DNA from 3 places in the Bacillus sp. GW823-FHT06A11 genome. Region 2 is predicted to be linked to each of the others. Evidence: riboswitches for the same ligand, from Rfam matches in the RefSeq annotation. Region 2 holds a riboswitch; each other region holds the start of a gene.

Region 1 (6,907 bases), on a different contig from region 2:
AAAAATATAAGGTTAATATTGATTGGATAGAGAATCAAGGGTGGAAACCAGCATCTGTACAAGTGGTAAAATAAAGAATAGAAATGTAATTATATGTTTAAAAGTTTATACTTGTAAAAACTCATAAAAGAGTTTGTTTCAATCAGGACTCTTTTTGTTATGTTGACAGCATTAATTACTCAGGCTCAATTGTGAGATCCTGATGCAGACAAAGTTTGAAGTTTATTAAAATCTACCTGATTTAGTGCTTCGAAAGGTTCAAAATTGCATTTTTAAAGCACTAAATAATTTATGGTACCTTTTGAAATATTTTTGGTCTCATTTCATTAGAAACAATTTCGTCTATATAACTAAAAAATGTATTATAATATCTATTGAACAGATGAATAGGATAACAATTACCTGCTGTTAGCAAGTTGCAGTATATCTAATGAAAAGATCACTTGTTTCTAAGACAAGTGATCTTTTCATATACATTTCCTTTACTTTACTATTTTTGAAATTGAATAGATATTTCAATCTGTGTAATTACAATAGACTTGATTAAAATTAAAACTGCAACAAGGATAATACCGTCCATATTTGTAGTAAGAAATATATATATAATATCTTAATGCAAGGTTGGCCTATATTCTATGAAGATATTAAAAGATTATAGGAAACACTGAGAAACCGGAATTATTTTTATTACAATATTTATGCATATTTAGGTCTAAATAGCTGGGTATTAGCTAAGAAACTTGAGATATTAGACTCCTATTAAGTTAAAAATGGCCTTAAGTATATTTCCCATAAAGAAAATTATGTAAATAAGCTGTCCATATGGGCAGCTTATTGTATTTTTTGGCTTAGCTTGTTTTTTCCGAAGTGCTGGCGCTTCCTCTACAAGTATTCTTGCATTTAAATTATTTTTAATATATTATATTTATATGGTTATATAGAAATGGACGTATACAAAAAGACTCAAATCTATTAATAAGATTTAAGTCCTTTTCAAAGATAAAAAGATTGTACCGAAATGGAATAAAACTTATACTTTTCTTTTTAATATGTATCTAGTAAAAAGACATTTTTCATCAATAAAATTGTATTTTCAATATAAACGGAAGTTTATTTATTTTCAATGATAGGAAATAGTGGGTCTAGAACATAGAGGAACAAGGAAACATATAGAGAAATCTGAAGAACCTGAAAACTATTGTATGTAGTTTGTTCATCTCAAGTACAATAAAAGAGTCTTACCTCTGTAGGCAAGACTCCACTAGTGTAGCTGTATAATATTTACATATCAACTAAAAAACAGAAACCATATAACACCAAGTAGCAGAATCCTAATATTCCTCCTACAGCTAATACTTGTTTAAACCAACTCTTAAATTTTATATTACTGTAAATATCTTGAACTTTTTCCATATTTCCTCCTATTAAAGCGAACCCTTAAAGACTCTCACTTCGTTATGGTACCATTAAAGAATGGCTAATAGAGGTCAAATATTGTCAAAACGTATAAATATGCAATATTGCATACAGAAATGTATTGTTACAAATGTAAGCGTTTACTATAATAAGTGTATAAAGTTTAATCACATCCCAGTACTAACAAAAGAGGAGGAAATAATATGGAAATCGCAATGGCAGTTTTAAAATTTATAGGTGGAGCAATCCCATTAGTTCAAGAGCTTCTAAAAGCATTTATGTAAATTCACTATTTAGCAATTATTTATAAAAATTATCATTCGTATGAGTAAAGCCCCTTTAACAATATTAGGGGGCTTTTTAAATTTCTACATATTTAAGGTTACGTCACATCAATATCAAGTTAAAAGTAAATTTTAAGAATAAACCTATAGAGGATATTTTATAGTGAATCAAGATCCTTTTACAAAGTTGTAGGCATTAAACTCCTACGGCTTTTATTATACTTTATTGAAGTAAAAAGTCTCTTCAGATTATCTCTCCGTTTCAAAAAACTCAATCCACTCCCCATCAGGACCAGCGAAGAATATGTAACGTGTTCCATCTGGTAATGTTTCGATTTCTTCTCCTAGTAAAAAGGTTACTGCGTGTTTCTTTAGTCTCTCGATTTCATCTTCTAATGAATCTACCTTAAAGCAAATGTGATGTACTTTTCCTTCTGCTGGCAAGGAAGAATTGTAGCCTTCAATTAATTCGAGTATCGTTTCTTTCGATTCTTCCACACCTAAAAAAGCGAGTTTTAAGTCTGGATTCGGGTGCCCCATACGTTGAAGGAGCTGTAAGCCGACTACTTCTTCATAAAATGAGATAGATGCTTCTAAGTTTGCAACCATAAGTCCTACGTGTTCAATTCTTCTAACTGGCATGTAGATTCCTTCTTTCTGAAAATTATATACAATATATTATTGAAAATTAAGAAAATAAGCAAGATAAAAACCTTACAAATTTTAGCGTGTTGTATGGTATAGTGAGAAAGTATGTTTGGGGAGAAGGAAGGAGATTATACGATGAATACACCTACTCAAACTCCTTCATTATCAGAAACGATGAAAGAGTGGCATTATGCATTAGCATATGAAATTAAACATTGGAAAACGATAGGTGGTAGTAAAATTTCTATCATGAACGGTCGTTTTTTATATACAGATTATGAGAATACAGTGTATGTATTTCAGCTTATTTCGGAAGTAAGCTTACCTGAAGGTTCACCAATTCGAATTGAGTTCGATGGTGAGGAAGCGACAGGAGAAGTATTATCTGTACATGGATTAGAAATAGAACTGAAATTAAATGATTATATACAAGGTGAAATAAGAGAAGCGGTTTTATACAGTGAACCGTGGCAACTTTTAGAGCAACTGCAAGAGCGATTGAAAGAAGCACGTAAAGATAAGCTAAAACGTAATCGTATAAAGCGTCTCGTTGATGGGACGAGCAGTCCGAAACATATTGAGAAGATGAAAAATCCGAAAAATGAACTGGCATATCGCGCATTTTACAATCCGACAACGTACGTATGGGGACCACCTGGAACAGGGAAGTCTTACAATTTATCACGTATTATTTCGGCTCATTATCAAAAAGGAAAATCGGTACTTGTGTTAGCTCATAGTAACGCGGCAGTAGACGTATTAATGAGTGAAGTAACGAAGCAAATTGAAAAGAAAAAGAAATGGACGCCTGGCGAAATTGTTCGTTACGGTTATAGTCAGCATGAACATATACGAAATCATGAAACGTTACTTGCATCGAAATTAGTTGAAACGACGAACGGATCATGGGGTGAGGAAAGACTCTACTTAGAAGAGACACGCCAAGATCTTCGTGAAAAAATCTTATCGTATAAAGCAACATCTGCCGATAAGAAGCGTATACAAGAGATTGAAAGTGAGCTTCGAAAGCAAAAGGCGAAAATTAAAGAAGTAGAAAAAGAATATATTGAAAATGCGAAAGTAATTGGTGCAACTTTATCGAAATGTGCCATTGATTCACTTATTTATGAGCGTACATTCGATTTAGTTGTCGTAGATGAAGTGAGTATGGCGTTCGTTCCGCAAATCGCATTAGCTGCTTCACTTGGGAAACGTATCGTCGTTTGCGGTGACTTTTTACAGTTACCTCCAATTGCGATGGCGAACCATGAACTCGTTCGCAAATGGCTTGGGGAAGATATGTTTTACCATGCTGGGATTGTTGAGTCTGTTAATAAATCAGAAGCACACCCAAACCTATTTATGTTGCAGGAACAAAGACGTATGCATGCGGATATATCGAAGTTTACGAATTCGTTTATTTATAAAAATAGAGTATACGATCATCCGTCTGTTTCAGAGCGTAAAGAACTTGCGCAATTGCAGCCGTTCGCAAATGAAGCGAGTGTTTTATTTGATACGAGCCAAATGGGAGCTTTTTCGTTAAAAGATGCTGCTTCTGGTTCCCGTTTTAACATTATGTCTGGTTTAGTAGCGATGCAAATGATGTTAATCGGATTGTTAGACGGTGTTCAGTCGATTGGTGTTGTGACACCTTACAGGGCGCAGTCACGCTTTTTATCGACGTATATTAGAGAAATGTTGCAGAGAACGAAATATCAAAACATACCAGTTTTAGCGGCGACAGTTCATAAGTTTCAAGGTTCTGAAAGAGATATGATGATCTTTGATACGGTTGACAGTTATCCGCAAGAACGACCTGGCGTGTTATTCTTTGACCATAAAAATCATCGCCTCGTCAATGTAGCAGTGACAAGGGCGAGAGGGAAGTTCATTCAATTATCAGATTGCCATTATATGCGTAAAAATCTTTCTAGAAAACAAGCGTTATCACAATTAACAGCTCATATAGAACGTCACGGAGATGTGTATGATCGCACGACATCAAGACAATTGTGGGAACGGAAAATTTCGAAACGTTTACGCTGGTTTATGGAAATGAATCTTGAAGAGCCGAAAGGGCTATTAAAAGATATTTTAGCCGCAAAACGAAAAATTATTATTTCACTGCCAAGTACGAAACAAGTAGATAAACGAGTATGGCAAGCGTTAATGCGTACAAATGCACAAATAACAGTTTATAGTGATGGACCAGTTCCGCTGAAAAATGTAAAGTTACAAAGACAAAATAAAGCATTCCCATTCTTAGTAATTGATGATGAAATCTTCTGGGCAGGCGCACCGCTTACATCTCAAATGATATTTGAAGGTAGTACGGAATTTCCGTACGTATGTGCAAGACTGCAAGCACCTGAGACAATTGGTGTATTAAAAGGATTTTTAGATATTCGGTAAATTCGGATAGGAATTCCTTGACTTTTACTTGGAATGAACTTAGAATAAAAAATAATTTAATATAATTTTATGAAAATTCTTATCACGAGAGGTGGAGGGACTGGCCCTATGATACCTCGGCAGCGGATTCGTTATGAATACTGTGCCAATTCCAGCAAGGTAACTTGAAAGATAAGAAAGAAGCTCATTTTGACTGTATATACAGAAGCCTCTTTCTATCTTTTAGAAAGAGGCTTTTTTACGTGAAAATAAAAGGAGGAAGAACAATGGGAGCGACAGGAGTAACGTCACAAAGAAAAACAATTGAAGAGAGTATCGAAAGAAATAAGGAAAAGTACATAGAAACAAGTCATGATATTCATGCGAATCCAGAGATTGGTAACCAAGAGTTTTACGCATCTAGGACGTTAAGTTTATTGCTAGGCAGTGCAGGATTTCAGTTGCAGCACAATATAGCTGGACATGAAACGGGGTTTATTGCGCGAAAAAGTTCTGGAAAACAAGGACCGGCAATTGCATTTTTAGCGGAGTACGACGCTTTACCAGGATTAGGCCATGCGTGTGGTCACAATTTAATTGGCACAATTAGCGTTGCAGCAGCAATTGCATTATCAGAAACACTTGAAGAAATTGGCGGGGAAGTTGTCGTGTTTGGTACACCAGCAGAAGAAGGTGGGCCAAATGGTAGCGCGAAATCAAGTTATGTAAAGGCAGGTTTATTTAAAGACATTGATGCGGCGCTTATGATTCATCCGAGCGGAAAAACAGCGACAACGAGTCCTTCACTAGCAGTCGATCCACTTGATTTTCATTTTTACGGAAAAACAGCTCACGCTGCAGCTTCACCAGAAGAAGGGATTAATGCATTAGATGCGGTTATTCAGCTCTATAACGGTATAAACGCACTTCGCCAACAACTTCCGTCAGACGTGAGAATTCATGGCGTCATTACAGAAGGCGGAAAAGCACCTAACATTATTCCTGACTATGCCGCGGCTAGGTTCTTCATCCGTGCAGCAACGCGAAAGAGATGCGCGGAAGTAACAGAAAAAGTAAGAAACATTGCTGAGGGAGCAGCGTTAGCAACAGGTGCAAAAGTAAAAATCCATCAATTCCAAAATGAAATCGATGAATTACTCGTAACAAAAACATATAACGATATCGTAGCGGAAGAACTAGAACTATTAGGTGAAGATGTAAATCGTAAAGAAAGAGTAGGGATTGGTTCAACCGATGCAGGAAACGTCAGCCAAGTTGTGCCGACAATTCATCCGTACATTAAAATTGGTCCAGATGACTTAATTGCGCATACGAATGAATTTAGAGAAGCAGCACGTTCAGAACTAGGAGATAAAGCATTAATTACATCGGCAAAAGCATTAGCGAATACAGCGTATCGATTAATTACAGAAGAAGGGTTGTTAGAGAAGATGAAGGAGGAGTTTAGGGAGGCACAGAGGAATCAGGGGTAAGGGGATTAAGGCGCTCTTTTCGAAGAGCAATCTAATTAATAAGTAGAGATATAAAAAGAACATTGAAAAATCAATGTTCTTTTTTGTTTGCTAGTCATTGATTTTGTTGGTTTTTCTCAAGAAAGAGAAAATTTTACTGTTAGTGAGGATAATACGTATCCCTTTATTAGAATGACAATTTCTCCTCGAACTCACTCTTTAAAACAATTAAAGGAGATGATAATCCGAATTGCATTAACGAGTCTAAAAACGCAGCGAGGGAATCCATCGAATCGCTCATGACCTTCATCATATAATTAAATTCCCCGCTAATTCGATATAAATCAGTTACTTCAGGAGCGGCATTACAATATTGGATGAAATCAGAGCATTGGCTCGTTTTAAACATGATGAATGCTTGAATGCTTTTATTAATTTTGGAAGGCTCAAATTTCGTTCGGTAAGCCGCTATAACTCCTTGATCTTCAAGTTTATTCATACGCTCCTTTACAGCAGGTTGCGTCATGGATATAATCCGTCCTATTTCTGAAACAGAAATTCTCGCATTTTCATACAACAAGTTCATAATCTTATGATCGATTTCATCCAGTTTTACTGTGTTTTGCATTGTGTAGCCTCCTTATTTTATTTTCTAAAGTAAAACGTAAGTTATAACTATAATATCATAAGTGA
Region 2 (6,907 bases):
TTGAAACCATGCCGCTTATTGCAGAAAATCATTTTTTACCGGATTATAAAAAAATTGACGACTCTATCGCTGAACGGGCAAAGTTAATGTTTTTAAACTATCCAAATAACCCTACAGGTGCTACTGCATCAAAAGATTTTTTTGATACAACCATTCATTTTGCTAATAAACATAATATATTAGTTGTTCACGATTTCGCTTACGGTGCTATCGGATTTGATGGTCAAAAACCTGTTAGTTTCTTGCAAGCAGATGGTTCGAAAGATATAGGAATTGAAATTTACACGTTATCAAAAACTTTCAATATGGCTGGCTGGCGTATTGCTTTTGCAGTTGGAAATGAAAGTGTCATCGAAACCATTAACCTATTGCAAGATCATATGTATGTTAGTATTTTTGGTGCAATTCAAGATGCTGCTCGCGAAGCACTATTAAGTTCACAGTCTTGTGTAGTAGATCTTGTAAATAGTTACGAATCTCGGAGAAACGCTCTTATTTCAGCTTGTCACTCAATTGGTTGGAATGTAGACATTCCAACCGGATCATTCTTTGCATGGCTTCCTGTACCAGAAGGTTATACATCCGAGCAATTTTCTGATATTTTACTAGAAAAAGCACACGTTGCAGTTGCTCCTGGTGTTGGATTTGGTGAACATGGCGAAGGGTATGTCCGTGTTGGTCTCTTGCATACAGAAGATAGATTACGAGAAGCCATTAATCGAATTGATAAATTAAATTTTTTCAAAAAGTAATTGACAACATGAAAAATATCTGACAAAATTCAGTTATCTTAAAAATTTAAACATTTCTAAATACTTCTTATCAAGAGCAGGTGGAGGGACGAGCCCGACGAAACCCGGCAACCGATCTACAATCGTAGACACGGTGCTAATTCTCGCAGCATTATGCTGACAGATAAGGAGCTGGTTGTAAAAAAACCTCTCCTTAGCTGAGAGGTTTTTTTATTTAACTAGGAGGTTATAACAATGAGCGGAATTATAGCGACGTATTTAATCCATGATGATTCACATAACTTAGAAAAAAAAGCTGAGCAAATTGCTCTTGGTTTAACAATTGGCTCTTGGACTCATTTGCCACAATTATTGCAAGAACAATTAAAGCAACATAAAGGCAACGTCATTCATATTGAGGAATTAGCTGAACATGAACATACGAATTCGTATTTACGTAAAAAAGTAGAACGCGGAATTATTAAAATCGAATATCCGTTATTAAACTTCAGTCCAGATTTACCAGCAATTTTAACGACTACATTTGGAAAGCTATCCCTTGATGGCGAAGTAAAATTAATTGACTTAACTTTTTCAGAAGAATTGAAAGAACATTTTCCTGGTCCAAAATTCGGGATAGATGGGATTCGAAACCTTTTACAAGTGCATGATCGTCCCCTTTTAATGAGTATTTTTAAAGGAATGATTGGACGAAATATTGGGTATTTAAAAACGCAATTACGTGATCAAGCAAGTGGTGGTGTAGATATAGTAAAAGATGATGAAATATTATTTGAAAATGCATTAACACCACTTACGAAACGCATTGTATCTGGAAAAGAAGTTTTACAATCCGTATATGAAACATACGGACATAAAACGTTATATGCCGTAAATTTAACAGGACGAACTTTTGATTTAAAAGAAAATGCGAAACGTGCAGTGCAAGCTGGAGCTGATATTCTATTATTTAACGTATTTGCTTACGGACTAGATGTACTGCAATCACTTGCAGAAGATGATGAAATCCCAGTTCCTATTATGGCACACCCTGCTGTAAGTGGTGCTTATTCAGCATCTAAGTTATATGGAATTTCATCTCCATTATTACTCGGAAAGCTACTACGCTATGCTGGGGCTGACTTTTCATTATTCCCATCTCCATACGGAAGTGTTGCGCTAGAAAAAGAGGAAGCTCTTGCTATCTCAAAATATTTAACTGAAGACGATGCATTTTTCAAGAAGAGCTTTTCTGTTCCATCTGCTGGTATTCACCCTGGTTTCGTTCCCTTTATTGTACGAGATTTCGGTAAAGATGTTGTTATTAATGCTGGCGGCGGGATACATGGACATCCAAATGGAGCGCAAGGCGGTGGTAAAGCTTTCCGTACTGCAATTGATGCTACTTTGCAAAATAAACCACTCCATGAAGTAGATGACATAAATTTGCATAGTGCACTACAAATATGGGGAAATCCCTCTCATGAGGTGAAATTATGAGTATTCAAGTATTTTGTGATTTCGATGGCACGATTACAAATAATGATAACATTATGTCCATTATGGAAAAATTCGCACCACCAGAAGCTGAAGAAGTAAAGAATAGAATTTTATCACAAGAGCTATCTATTCAAGAAGGTGTTTCTCAATTATTTCGATTAATACCTACTCATCTGCACGATGAAATTATTCAATTTTTAATAGAAACTGCTGAAATTCGTAATGGTTTTCATGAATTTATACAATTTGTAAATGAAAATAACATTTCTTTTTACGTTATATCAGGTGGAATGGATTTCTTCGTCTATCCACTCTTACAAGGACTCATTCCAAAAGAGCAAATTTACTGTAATGAAACAGATTTTTCAAATGAATACATTACGGTGAATTGGCCTCATCCTTGTGATCATCATTGTCAAAATCATTGCGGATTATGTAAATCATCACTCATCCGTAAATTGAGTGATACGAATGACTTCCATATTGTGATTGGAGATTCAATTACTGATTTACAAGCTGCGAAACAAGCAGATAAAGTATTTGCTCGTGACTTCCTTATTACAAAGTGTGAAGAGAATTATATTGCTTATACACCGTTTGAAACATTCCATGATATTCAAAATGAATTAAAACATTTGTTGGAGGTGAAATCATGAAACAACTTTTTCGTCAATGGTATGACTTAAGCGAGATAAAAAAAGAATTAACAACTCGAAATTGGTTCCCAGCAACAAGTGGTAATATTTCTATAAAAGTTAGTCATGAGCCACTTACTTTTCTCATTACAGCAAGCGGTAAAGATAAAACAAAAACCACTCCAGATGATTTTCTATTAGTAGATCATGTAGGAGTTCCCGTTTTAGAGACTGAATTACGCCCTTCAGCAGAAACAATATTGCATACACATATTTATAACAATACGAATGCCGGGTGCGTACTTCATGTTCATACAACTGATAATAATGTCATCACAAATTTATATAGTGATGCAGTTACCCTTCAAAATCAAGAAATTATTAAAGCTCTCGATATTTGGGAAGAAGGGGCAACAATTCACATTCCTATTATCGAAAACCATGCCCATATCCCAACGCTTGGAGAAAACTTCCGAAAGCATATACAAGGTGATTCGGGAGCGGTATTAATCCGTAACCACGGTATTACCGTATGGGGCCGAGATAGCTTTGATGCAAAGAAGAGATTAGAAGCTTATGAGTTTTTATTCCAATTTCATATAAAACTATTATCAATTCAAGGAGGCGTTTCTAATGGCGCAAATTCGTATTCATGAAGTAAATACTCGTATTGAAAATGAAGTGGAAGTATCTAAATTTCTACAAGAGGAAGGCGTTTTATATGAGAAATGGAATATTTCTAAACTTCCTACTCATTTAAATGAAAATTATTCTTTAACAGATGAAAACAAAGCTGAAATATTAGCTGTTTTTTCAAAAGAAATCGCTGATGTTTCAGCACGTCGAGGTTATAAAGCACATGATGTAATTTCACTTTCAAATAGCACACCTAACCTTGACGAATTATTAATTAATTTCCAAAAAGAACATCATCATACAGACGACGAAGTCCGCTTTATCGTCAGTGGTCATGGCATTTTCGCTATTGAAGGCAAAGATGGGAAATTCTTTGATGTTGAACTTGAGCCAGGCGATCTAATATCTGTTCCAGAAAATGCAAGACATTATTTTACCTTGCAAGATGATCGTCAAGTTGTAGCTATTCGTATTTTTGTAACAACTGAAGGCTGGGTTCCAATCTATTAAGGTAGTTAGTTGAATAAAAGGACTTGGATCCCCTTTTCCAAACTTTTATTCACTCTACATATATACATCCTCCTATGGAACAGGCTTATTTCACTTTTGAAATAAGCCTGATTTTTTATTTACTCAAAAGTACCATTTCATCACAAATTTAACGCCTTGATTTTTCAAGTGTATTTTTTGAACATTTATTGAACATTTATTGAAATCTTTCTGAAAATTCTGTTTTAAATGTGATATACTACAATTAACTAAGAAGGAAAATAATATCGCAAACAGAGGGGGATAATCATGAGCTTACTTATCGCACTTATACTTGGAGTTACATGTGGAGCATTTCCTGTTATTTTAGGAGCTATTATGGAAGAGTTAGAAATTGGTGTTTTAGGATTTGTCGCATCTTGTGTAAGCGCTTTATTATTTGGTTTATTCGGCGCTATTCCTGTTTCAATTCTGTGTGCTTTTTATATAATACGCCATGCTCGTACAAAACAATTTGGTCCTAATCACATCGCACAAATTATCCCATTCCCGGTTGAACGATGTCGCCGCGCTTCTAACTTATAATGACTAAATAAATAAAAGTCCTCAAATGAGGACTTTTATTTATTTTCTTCTAGAAATTGAAACAATTCTTGTAGATGTAGGGCATCTTCACCATAGCTAACAGATACATGAAATATACCGTCAATCTCAGCTTGCATATAAAGATCCACTCCATCACGATCATATTTCAATGCCAAATAAAACTCCATTTCTTCTAACATCTTTTTAGAGGTTCGAATTACATAATGCCCCTTCTCATCTCTTCCATATTCAAAGTCTGGTTCAAAATCATATTTTTGTTTAAAAGCTTCTTTTTGTTTTTCATTAATTTGCATACAAGTAGCTCGCTGTACAGTATCAATCATCTCATCAAACTTTTGAAGGTCCACCTCGTTTACCCCCTTATATATTTTTTATATAATACTTGTGTTCCACTATTTTCTTCGCCATCCTTAATTAACTCTTCATACAATTCTTTCGCCAAACTTAAGCCTGGGACTGGTAATTGTAATTTCTCTGCTTCCTCTAAAGCAATTTTCATATCTTTCATAAAATGCTTTACATAAAATCCTGGCTCAAAGTCTCCTTTTAACATTCGAGGAGCTAAATTACTTAATGACCAACTACCTGCTGCCCCTGTTGAAATACTCTCTAACACTTTATCTGGATTCAATCCAGCCTTCTTCGCGTAAGCAACAGCCTCACATACTCCAATCATATTGGAAGCAATCGCAATTTGATTGCACATTTTTGTATGTTGTCCACTCCCAGCTGGTCCTTGTAATTGAATGTTTGTTCCTAACTTTTCAAGTAAAGGTAAGCATCTATCATATATTTCTTTCTCTCCACCTACCATAATTGCGAGTTTTGCTTCTTTCGCACCAACATCTCCTCCTGAGACAGGTGCATCTAACGTATATATATTTTTGCTTTTTGCAACTTCATTAATACGTTTTGCTAAAGTAGGTGTAGATGTCGTAAAGTCAATTGCTATCGTACCTTCTTTTGCATGTTCTATAATTCCTTCTATACCAAAATACACTTCTTCTACATCATGTGGATATCCAACCATTGTCATTACAATATCAACTTGCTTCACTAACTCTTTTGGCGTATCACACCATTGTGCACCATCTTGCACTAAAGAATCTGTTTTTGCTTTCGTTCTATTATATACATATACTTTATGACCATCTTGCATTAAGTGATAAACCATACTTTTTCCCATTACGCCAATACCAATGAAACCTATTGATAAAGTTTTATGTTCCATTTTCTCATCCCCTTTGTTCTAATAAATCATTTACCATCTTTCGGAACTCTTTATTAAAGTCATCATCCATACTATTTTTTACATTTGAAAATAACATAACAAAAATTCCTTTTTCTTTATTAAAATTATTGAAAGTGTTCCAACCAGATAATACACCATGATTATGAAAATAATCTGGATATATATAAAAACTAAATGCATATTTCCGTTCTGCTGAAGGCGAAAACATTGCTTGTATACTTTGTTCAGAAAGAAGTTTTCCATTTATAATTGCTTCGTCTAACTTCTTCATATCTCCAACTGTCGTATACATCTCACCACAACCATATAGCCAATCCATGCCTAACTTCTGCGCTGGTACAAGCTCTTGATTTTTTTTCACATAACCCTTTGTAAAATTTTTATCTCCAGGTACCATATTTCCCATACCGGATTCATGCATATCTGCTTTTACAAATATGTTTTCTTTTATGTAATCTCCTAAAGGTTTTTTCGAGATATGTTCTATTATATAAGCAAGAACCATATAATTATAATCTGTATATCTCCAACCTGTTCCTGCAGGAAATTCTAAATTTTGACGTCCAATCCAATTAATTAACTGTAAACGGGAAGCAGCATTCACATTTCCTTTCGCATGTTCAGGTAAACCAGAGGTATGGGTTAATAAATGATATAGCGTAATATTTTTATTCTCCGGAAATGAAGGAATATATTTATTTACATTATCTTGAATATTCAATTTACCTTGTTCTTGCAACTGTAAAATAGATGTGGCAACAACTGTTTTCGTAATAGAACCAATACGATATTTTGTTTGAGGCGTATTTTCTATTTTATTTTGAACATCAGCATACCCATATCCTTTATTCAATATAACACGCTCTTTATCTGTTACCAAAACTGTTCCATTAAATTGCTTTCCGACTAAATATTGATCTAATTTTTGAGATATGCTAGCATAATCAATTTGTTGCTCTTCTTTTTCTTCTATATTCCCTTGTACTTCTGATTCAATAGTAGGATTCACTTTAGTTGTTAATACAGTGTTTTCCTTTATATTGGGGCTAACAAGAAAA
Region 3 (6,907 bases), 660 kb from region 2:
TGGGCGAAGATCGAAGTTGTTACGAACTAGTTCTACTAGTACGTCTTCAGATACTTTACCTGTGCCGAATGTATCAACTGAAATTGATACTGGTTGTGCTACACCGATTGCGTATGCAAGTTGTACTTCTGCTTTGTCAGCAAGACCAGCTGCTACGATGTTTTTCGCAACATAACGAGCTGCATATGCTGCAGAACGGTCAACTTTTGTTGCATCTTTACCAGAGAATGCACCGCCGCCATGGCGAGCGTATCCACCGTAAGTATCAACGATGATTTTACGTCCTGTTAAACCAGCATCACCTTGTGGTCCACCAATTACGAAGCGGCCAGTTGGATTAATGAAGAATTTCGTTTCTCCATCCATTAATTCTGCTGGTACTACAGCTTTAATTACGTGCTCTTTTAAGTCGCGATCGATTTCTTCCCATGTAACATCTGGGTGATGTTGTGTAGAAATTACGATAGTATCAACACGTACTGGTTTACCATTTTCATCATACTCAACTGTAACTTGCGTTTTTCCATCTGGACGTAAGTATGATAATGTATCATCTTTACGTACTTCAGTTAAACGGCGAGCTAATTTGTGAGCAAGCGAGATTGGAAGTGGCATTAACTCTTGTGTTTCATTACATGCGAAACCAAACATTAAACCTTGGTCTCCTGCACCAATTGCCTCAATCTCAGCGTCAGTCATTTGACCTTCGCGTGCTTCTAGCGCTTGGTCAACACCCATAGCGATGTCAGCAGACTGCTCATCGATAGATGTTAAAACAGCACAAGTTTCTGCATCGAATCCGTATTTTGCGCGTGTGTAACCAATGCCTTGAATTGTTTCACGAACGATTTTTGGAATATCTACGTAAGTAGAAGTCGTAATTTCCCCCGCTACCAATACTAAACCAGTTGTTACAGTTGTTTCACAAGCTACACGTGCATTTGCGTCTTTTGATAAGATCGCATCTAAAATTGAATCAGAAATTTGGTCACAAATTTTATCTGGATGTCCTTCAGTTACAGACTCAGATGTGAACAGATGACGTTTTTTTGTCATGTGGTAAACCTCCCTACAGTAATTGTATATATTGTACGGAACTCATCCTTAATTTGCCACAAACTGCGACATACATTTATTCTCCCACACAAGCATACAGAAAAACCTTTCCTACTTTACATAGAGGAAAGGTTTAATTTGCTACTTGCATACTGCTTTTTGCCCTTCGCTCTTATCGTTCGAGACCTGTAGCCTCGCACAGGTTTTAGCACCTATTCACCTGCATTTATCAATACAAGTGAGGTTGCTGGGCTTCATCGGGCCTGTCCCTCCGCCAGCTCGGGATAAGAGAGTATCCGTCCCAACCTATACTAAAGAAATGATATTCATTTGTCAATTAATATTCACATTTTCCTGAAAGTTTTTCTCAATACGCCTGAAATGAAATATTAATAGGGAAATAATACATTCACACAAACAAAAAGAAATAAATAGTATACATTATTTATATAATTGTGTTATACTCTTGTTGGGGATTACGAGAAATATTTCATTAAATGAAAAGGATGGTATATAAATATGAGTACTGTGAATGTCCAAATTGGTTTACACGAATTATTGAACGGAAGCAATGCACAGATTCAACTAAGTGTTCCGCAATTAGTGGAAAAAGTATTAATGCGAAATGAAGGGAAATTAACTTCGACTGGTGCCGTTTCTGCTTCAACTGGAAAATATACAGGACGTTCTCCTAAAGATAAATTTATTGTGAAAGAAGCATCGGTTGCTGACAAAATTGCTTGGGGAGCTGTGAACCAACCGATTTCTGAAGAACATTTTAATAAATTATATACTAAAGTTTTAGAATACTTAAAAGAAAAAGAAGAGTTATTCGTCTTCAAAGGATTTGCAGGCGCTGACCGCAATTACCGCCTACCAATTCAAGTTATTAACGAATATGCATGGCACAATTTATTTGTACATCAATTATTCATTCGTCCAACTGAAGAAGAATTAACAACTCATGAATCAGAGTTCACAATTGTTTCTGCACCGAATTTCAAAGCTGATCCAGCTGTTGACGGTACAAACTCTGAAGCATTCATTATGGTTTCATTCGAAAAACGTATCGTACTAATTGGTGGTACAGAATACGCTGGAGAAATGAAAAAATCAATCTTCTCTATTATGAACTTCTTATTACCTGAACAAGATATCCTTTCTATGCATTGCTCTGCAAACGTAGGTGAAGAAGGCGACGTAGCACTATTCTTCGGTTTATCTGGAACAGGTAAAACAACATTATCTGCTGATCCAAACCGTAAATTAATCGGTGATGATGAGCACGGTTGGTCTGATAACGGTGTATTCAATATTGAAGGCGGTTGCTATGCAAAATGTGTAAACCTTTCTCACGAGAAAGAACCACAAATTTTCGATGCAATCAAATTTGGATCTGTTTTAGAAAACGTTATCATTAATGACCAAACGCGTATCGCCGACTACAACGATACTACTTTAACAGAAAATACTCGTGCTGCATACCCTATGCATGCGATCGACAATATCGTACTGCCAAGTGTTGCTGGACACCCAAATACAATTATTTTCTTAACTGCTGATGCATCTGGCGTATTGCCTCCAATCAGTAAGTTATCAAAAGAGCAAGCTATGTATCATTTCTTAAGTGGTTACACTAGTAAACTAGCAGGAACAGAGCGCGGCGTTACATCTCCGCAAGCTACATTCTCAACTTGCTTCGGTTCACCATTCTTACCACTTGATGCATCTCGCTACGCTGAAATGCTTGGTGAAAAAATCGAGAAACACGATGCGAAAGTATTCCTAGTAAACACTGGCTGGACTGGCGGCGAGTACGGAGTTGGTAAACGTATGAACTTAGGTTATACTCGTGCAATGATTCAAGCAGCATTAAGCGGCGAACTTGCAAAAACTGAAACAGCTAAACATGACATCTTCGGTCTTGAAGTTCCACTTCACGTACCAGGTGTACCTGACGAAGTGTTAATGCCTGAACAAACTTGGGCTGATAAAGCTGCTTACAAAGCAAAAGCAATCGAGCTTGCAAATGAATTCAAAGAGAACTTCAAAAAGTTCGAAAGCGTTTCTGAAGATATCATTAACTTAGGCGGTCCAATCGCTTAAATTAAAACTTTCTGTTGGAATAACCCTTTACTCATATGAATAAGTGTCGTGTAACCGTAAAGTTTCGCGTACTCACCGACAAAACCCAATGCGGCTTAACGGTTACACACACTTACATAAAAAAGAAGCTTACGTGAAAACGTAAGCTTCTTTCTATATCTTATATAAAGTGAAATGCTAATCTCTTCATCTGTGACCTAGATTATAAAATTACAGCTTCGAATATATACATTATATCACTACTCGCTACATCTCTCGAGTTTCACATCGTATGGGGTTAAAAAAGGCCCTGACCGCTTCTATTTGTGGCTGGATCATCTATTCCATCTAAAAAGAAGTCTTTTATCTTTTTATCTCTTTTAGCTCTTTGTTAGTTCTTTCTCATCTTTCATGCTATAGTATCCTAAATTCACAACGATTAAGAAATAACCACCCATAATCCCTACTGCAAATGCCCACATAACCATGTGGTGCTCAATTTCGTACATAATAATAGCACCCAAAATGGCAGCTGCAAAACGGTTAAACATACCGAGTGTCGGTGCTTTCGTCTTCTTTACAATACTATCTCCAAGCTTCTCAATTCTTCTCCCTAGAAGCCAAACGCAATACATACTTACAATAAGCCCAATTCCAGCGCCTAAAAAGTGTGCTGAAAACGGTGTTAACATCCAACCTAGTAACAAAATACCTAGTATATAATACGATTGGATTTTAAATGATCTTAGTGACATACTAATCATGCTGTACCTCTCTTCATTCGTTCTTATCTATCCAACAAAAAATTTCTTTCAAATTCATATTCCTTACATCCATTTCACTCAAATTAAAAACAACATAAACAGTATGTTTATGTTGTTTAAATGCTTTTAGAAAATAATATTATACAAGATTTCAAACATTATATTCTCATATTTTGTGACGGTTTTTCAAACTTTTTTCGTCCATTTATGAAAAAAATGATATCAATTTATGAACATACGGATATGATGTAATAAGCACACAAATAAAGGGGGCGTCTAATGATTTATTTTTTAATGGCTCTCATTCATCTCATTATCCCTGCACTTATCGGACTTTCGTTGTATTGGTACACGAAAAACCATAGCATTTTTTACGCTGTCCTCGGTGTTCTTCTTCCAGGTATTATTCTTATTACACTCTTCCGTATTCCATTTTTAAACTTAATTCCACTTATTACTGCTATCTTATTTCTCATCTTCTTACCAAAAATAAAAAAATAGGAAAGCAGATCATAGGTGATCTGTTTTCCTATTTTGATATAGGTTCCCCTGCAATAGAATGAACTTTTACTTTCTCCGATTTCACAAACCATAGACCGACAAAAATGATAATTCCACCGATGATTTGTTGAAACGATACATATTCATTTGCCCAGACAGCTGCAAATAAAACAGCTACAAGCGGCGTTATATACATATATACCATCGTATGTGACGCCCCAATTTTTTGAACACCAACATACCACATTACTAGACCAAATACTGTGACAAAGAAAATAGAATATAGTAAAGCAAATAGTGTCATTCCGTGAGTAATGTGAAATGGCCTGACAAACACATGCGGACCACTTAACAATAATAGCGGAATCGCACCCACTAATGCAGACCATGCTGTAACACGTAATGCTGAATATTTTTTAATTAATGGTCCTGCTAAAACAGGATAAAGCCCCCAGCATATTGATGTAATAAGTCCAATTCCATTGCCATAAAAAGAACTAGTAAGTGAATGTCCTGCTACTAAAACTAATGCTGCACCAACAAAAGCAATCATAGAACCGATTAACTTTCGAGAAGAAAAATTTTCTTGTTTCAGAAAAATCGCAAATACAGTTGTAAAAATAGGTGAAATAGAAATGAGTAAAGAGGCATTTGTAGCGGATGTATATTTGACAGTTTCCATAAATAACGTTTGATACAGTACAATACCTACAACGCTAACGATGATTAGTCTAGGTATATCCTTTCGCTCCATATAAACCGACTTTTCAATAAAAAAGGTAAGAAGTAACAGGAGCGGTGCCGCCGCCATCATACGAAGTGCAGTAAATTCAATTGCTGTAAATTCTAAAAATCCATACTTTGCAATCGTATAGTTAATCCCCCAAATAATAACAACACTTAAAATTAATAACTCAATTCCCCATCTTCTCATGCGTATCCCCTCCGCAAAGAAGATTATACAGAAAATTCAATCACATGTACATTTCATTATGTGAAAAAATCTTTTTACTATTGGGACGTTTTGGTAAATGAAATTATATCGGCGATTTTTTCAATATATCGACAATAATAGCGACTTATAAAATAAAAAAATGTGAGTCCAAAATACATTTTGGACTCACATTTCCTTTACTATACTCGAACGTGTAATTTCATATTTGGATTATAAAACTGGCTTGGGCTCTTCAACTGAAAAGTTCCTCCACCTTCATGCCAATCAACCGTTAACTTATCGTCCATAAATACAAGCTTTGTACGATCAGCGATAAAATTCATTGTGCTTGATTCAATATCCACATCGCGCTCATCTTTCTCTGCTACAGCTACTAAATCGATGATTCCGCTCATAACACAACCGCAACCCTCATTATCGTAAAATAACTTTATATATTTCGCTTCACTTGGAATCGTATCCATAATCTTTTTATATGCTGCTTCTGTTACAGTAACGTACATATGTTAATCTTCATCCTCTCTTCTCTTATCATTTATATATTGTATCACCATTTTTCTTAAAAGTTATATACAGAAAATTAAGACTAATATACAATGTATGTCATAAAGTTTCAGCAATCGAGCTTTTATGAGTAGTTCATGCAGGAGAAAGGATGTTTACTATCTGTGTTCAAACTACAACGATATCCTATGTTATTAGGTCTATTTAGTAGTTTCTTCATTTCTAGCGGAATGCTATTACAGCATGTACTTCCCTATTCTCCTTCTATTGGCTGGATTCTAGGTTTTATTTGTTTCCTATCCACTTCTTATTTTGCTACGAAGAATACAAACAACTCATAAAGCAAGAATCATCTTAAGGAGGATTATCAAACATGCCAGCCTTAAAAAAAATAGAGCAATCACTCGATCACTTATTTCAAATTGAAAAATACGGAAAAGATAGCGCCTTTAGTCGATTTATCCCAGCCGTATATGATCCTATCAAATTTCCTTGGCAACAATTTTTCGAAGCAAATTTTGTAGATTTATTTAACGGCCTTATGATGCACGGATCTGAAAATGTAAACAAAGTATTTTTAGCTGTATTCCCTACAGATGACGTTCTTGAAACATTCATTTCACAATCCACACCCGGTGATTTACTCTTTATGCACCATCCCCTTGTAATGGAGTGCGGTGATCCAATTGGAAGATCAGGCCGCGGTTTCATACCAATTCCTGAAAAATATTTGCAAGGAATAAAGGAAAAACAACTTTCTATATATACATGTCACGTACCAATGGATTTTCATCAAACACATGGAACGAGTATTTCAATTGCAAAAGCATTAAATGCTACTGTAGTGGACAACTTTGCATATGGAGGTCCAGAACAAGAACCAGTTGGCCTTATTTGTGAAATAGATGAAACATCAACAGAAGCACTCCAAAAACATCTAAAACAACTCTTCCAGATTCCTTACACAGACTTCGAAGGTAAACGACATGATTCCATCAAAAAAATCGCAATTATCGCTGGATGTGGCGATGTTGTATCTTTA

The links. A riboswitch is a leader RNA that binds a small molecule or an ion and turns the genes downstream of it on or off. The one in region 2 is predicted to bind S-adenosylmethionine.
Region 1: it holds a riboswitch for S-adenosylmethionine, as region 2 does, so the genes downstream of both, AC1Q8L_RS17815 (M20 family metallopeptidase) here and mtnW (2,3-diketo-5-methylthiopentyl-1-phosphate enolase) in region 2, are expected to answer to the same signal.
Region 3: it holds a riboswitch for S-adenosylmethionine, as region 2 does, so the genes downstream of both, metK (methionine adenosyltransferase) here and mtnW (2,3-diketo-5-methylthiopentyl-1-phosphate enolase) in region 2, are expected to answer to the same signal.

The regions. Positions count from the first base shown of each region.
Region 1 is NZ_JBXAHS010000003.1:704,308-711,214, reverse strand. It holds gene AC1Q8L_RS17840 (YrrS family protein) at 1-74, shown strand, start outside; gene AC1Q8L_RS17835 (hypothetical protein) at 1,282-1,413, opposite strand; partial or broken gene AC1Q8L_RS17830 (hypothetical protein) at 1,513-1,700, shown strand; gene AC1Q8L_RS17825 (VOC family protein) at 1,950-2,342, opposite strand; gene AC1Q8L_RS17820 (AAA domain-containing protein) at 2,454-4,763, shown strand; SAM riboswitch class I at 4,840-4,941, shown strand; gene AC1Q8L_RS17815 (M20 family metallopeptidase) at 5,030-6,235, shown strand; gene AC1Q8L_RS17810 (Lrp/AsnC family transcriptional regulator) at 6,402-6,842, opposite strand.
Region 2 is NZ_JBXAHS010000002.1:718,976-725,882, reverse strand. It holds gene AC1Q8L_RS12365 (pyridoxal phosphate-dependent aminotransferase) at 1-752, shown strand, start outside; SAM riboswitch class I at 817-922, shown strand; gene mtnW (2,3-diketo-5-methylthiopentyl-1-phosphate enolase) at 987-2,231, shown strand; gene mtnX (2-hydroxy-3-keto-5-methylthiopentenyl-1-phosphate phosphatase) at 2,228-2,887, shown strand; gene AC1Q8L_RS12350 (methylthioribulose 1-phosphate dehydratase) at 2,884-3,522, shown strand; gene AC1Q8L_RS12345 (1,2-dihydroxy-3-keto-5-methylthiopentene dioxygenase) at 3,500-4,012, shown strand; gene AC1Q8L_RS12340 (hypothetical protein) at 4,301-4,576, shown strand; gene AC1Q8L_RS12335 (DUF3909 family protein) at 4,612-4,944, opposite strand; gene AC1Q8L_RS12330 (NAD(P)-dependent oxidoreductase) at 4,950-5,828, opposite strand; gene AC1Q8L_RS12325 (serine hydrolase) at 5,833-6,907, opposite strand, start outside.
Region 3 is NZ_JBXAHS010000002.1:54,518-61,424, reverse strand. It holds gene metK (methionine adenosyltransferase) at 1-1,056, opposite strand, end outside; SAM riboswitch class I at 1,226-1,347, opposite strand; gene pckA (phosphoenolpyruvate carboxykinase (ATP)) at 1,576-3,162, shown strand; gene AC1Q8L_RS08740 (ATP synthase subunit I) at 3,522-3,905, opposite strand; gene AC1Q8L_RS08735 (hypothetical protein) at 4,185-4,406, shown strand; gene AC1Q8L_RS08730 (DMT family transporter) at 4,435-5,340, opposite strand; gene AC1Q8L_RS08725 (iron-sulfur cluster biosynthesis family protein) at 5,541-5,864, opposite strand; gene AC1Q8L_RS08720 (hypothetical protein) at 6,030-6,206, shown strand; gene AC1Q8L_RS08715 (Nif3-like dinuclear metal center hexameric protein) at 6,239-6,907, shown strand, end outside.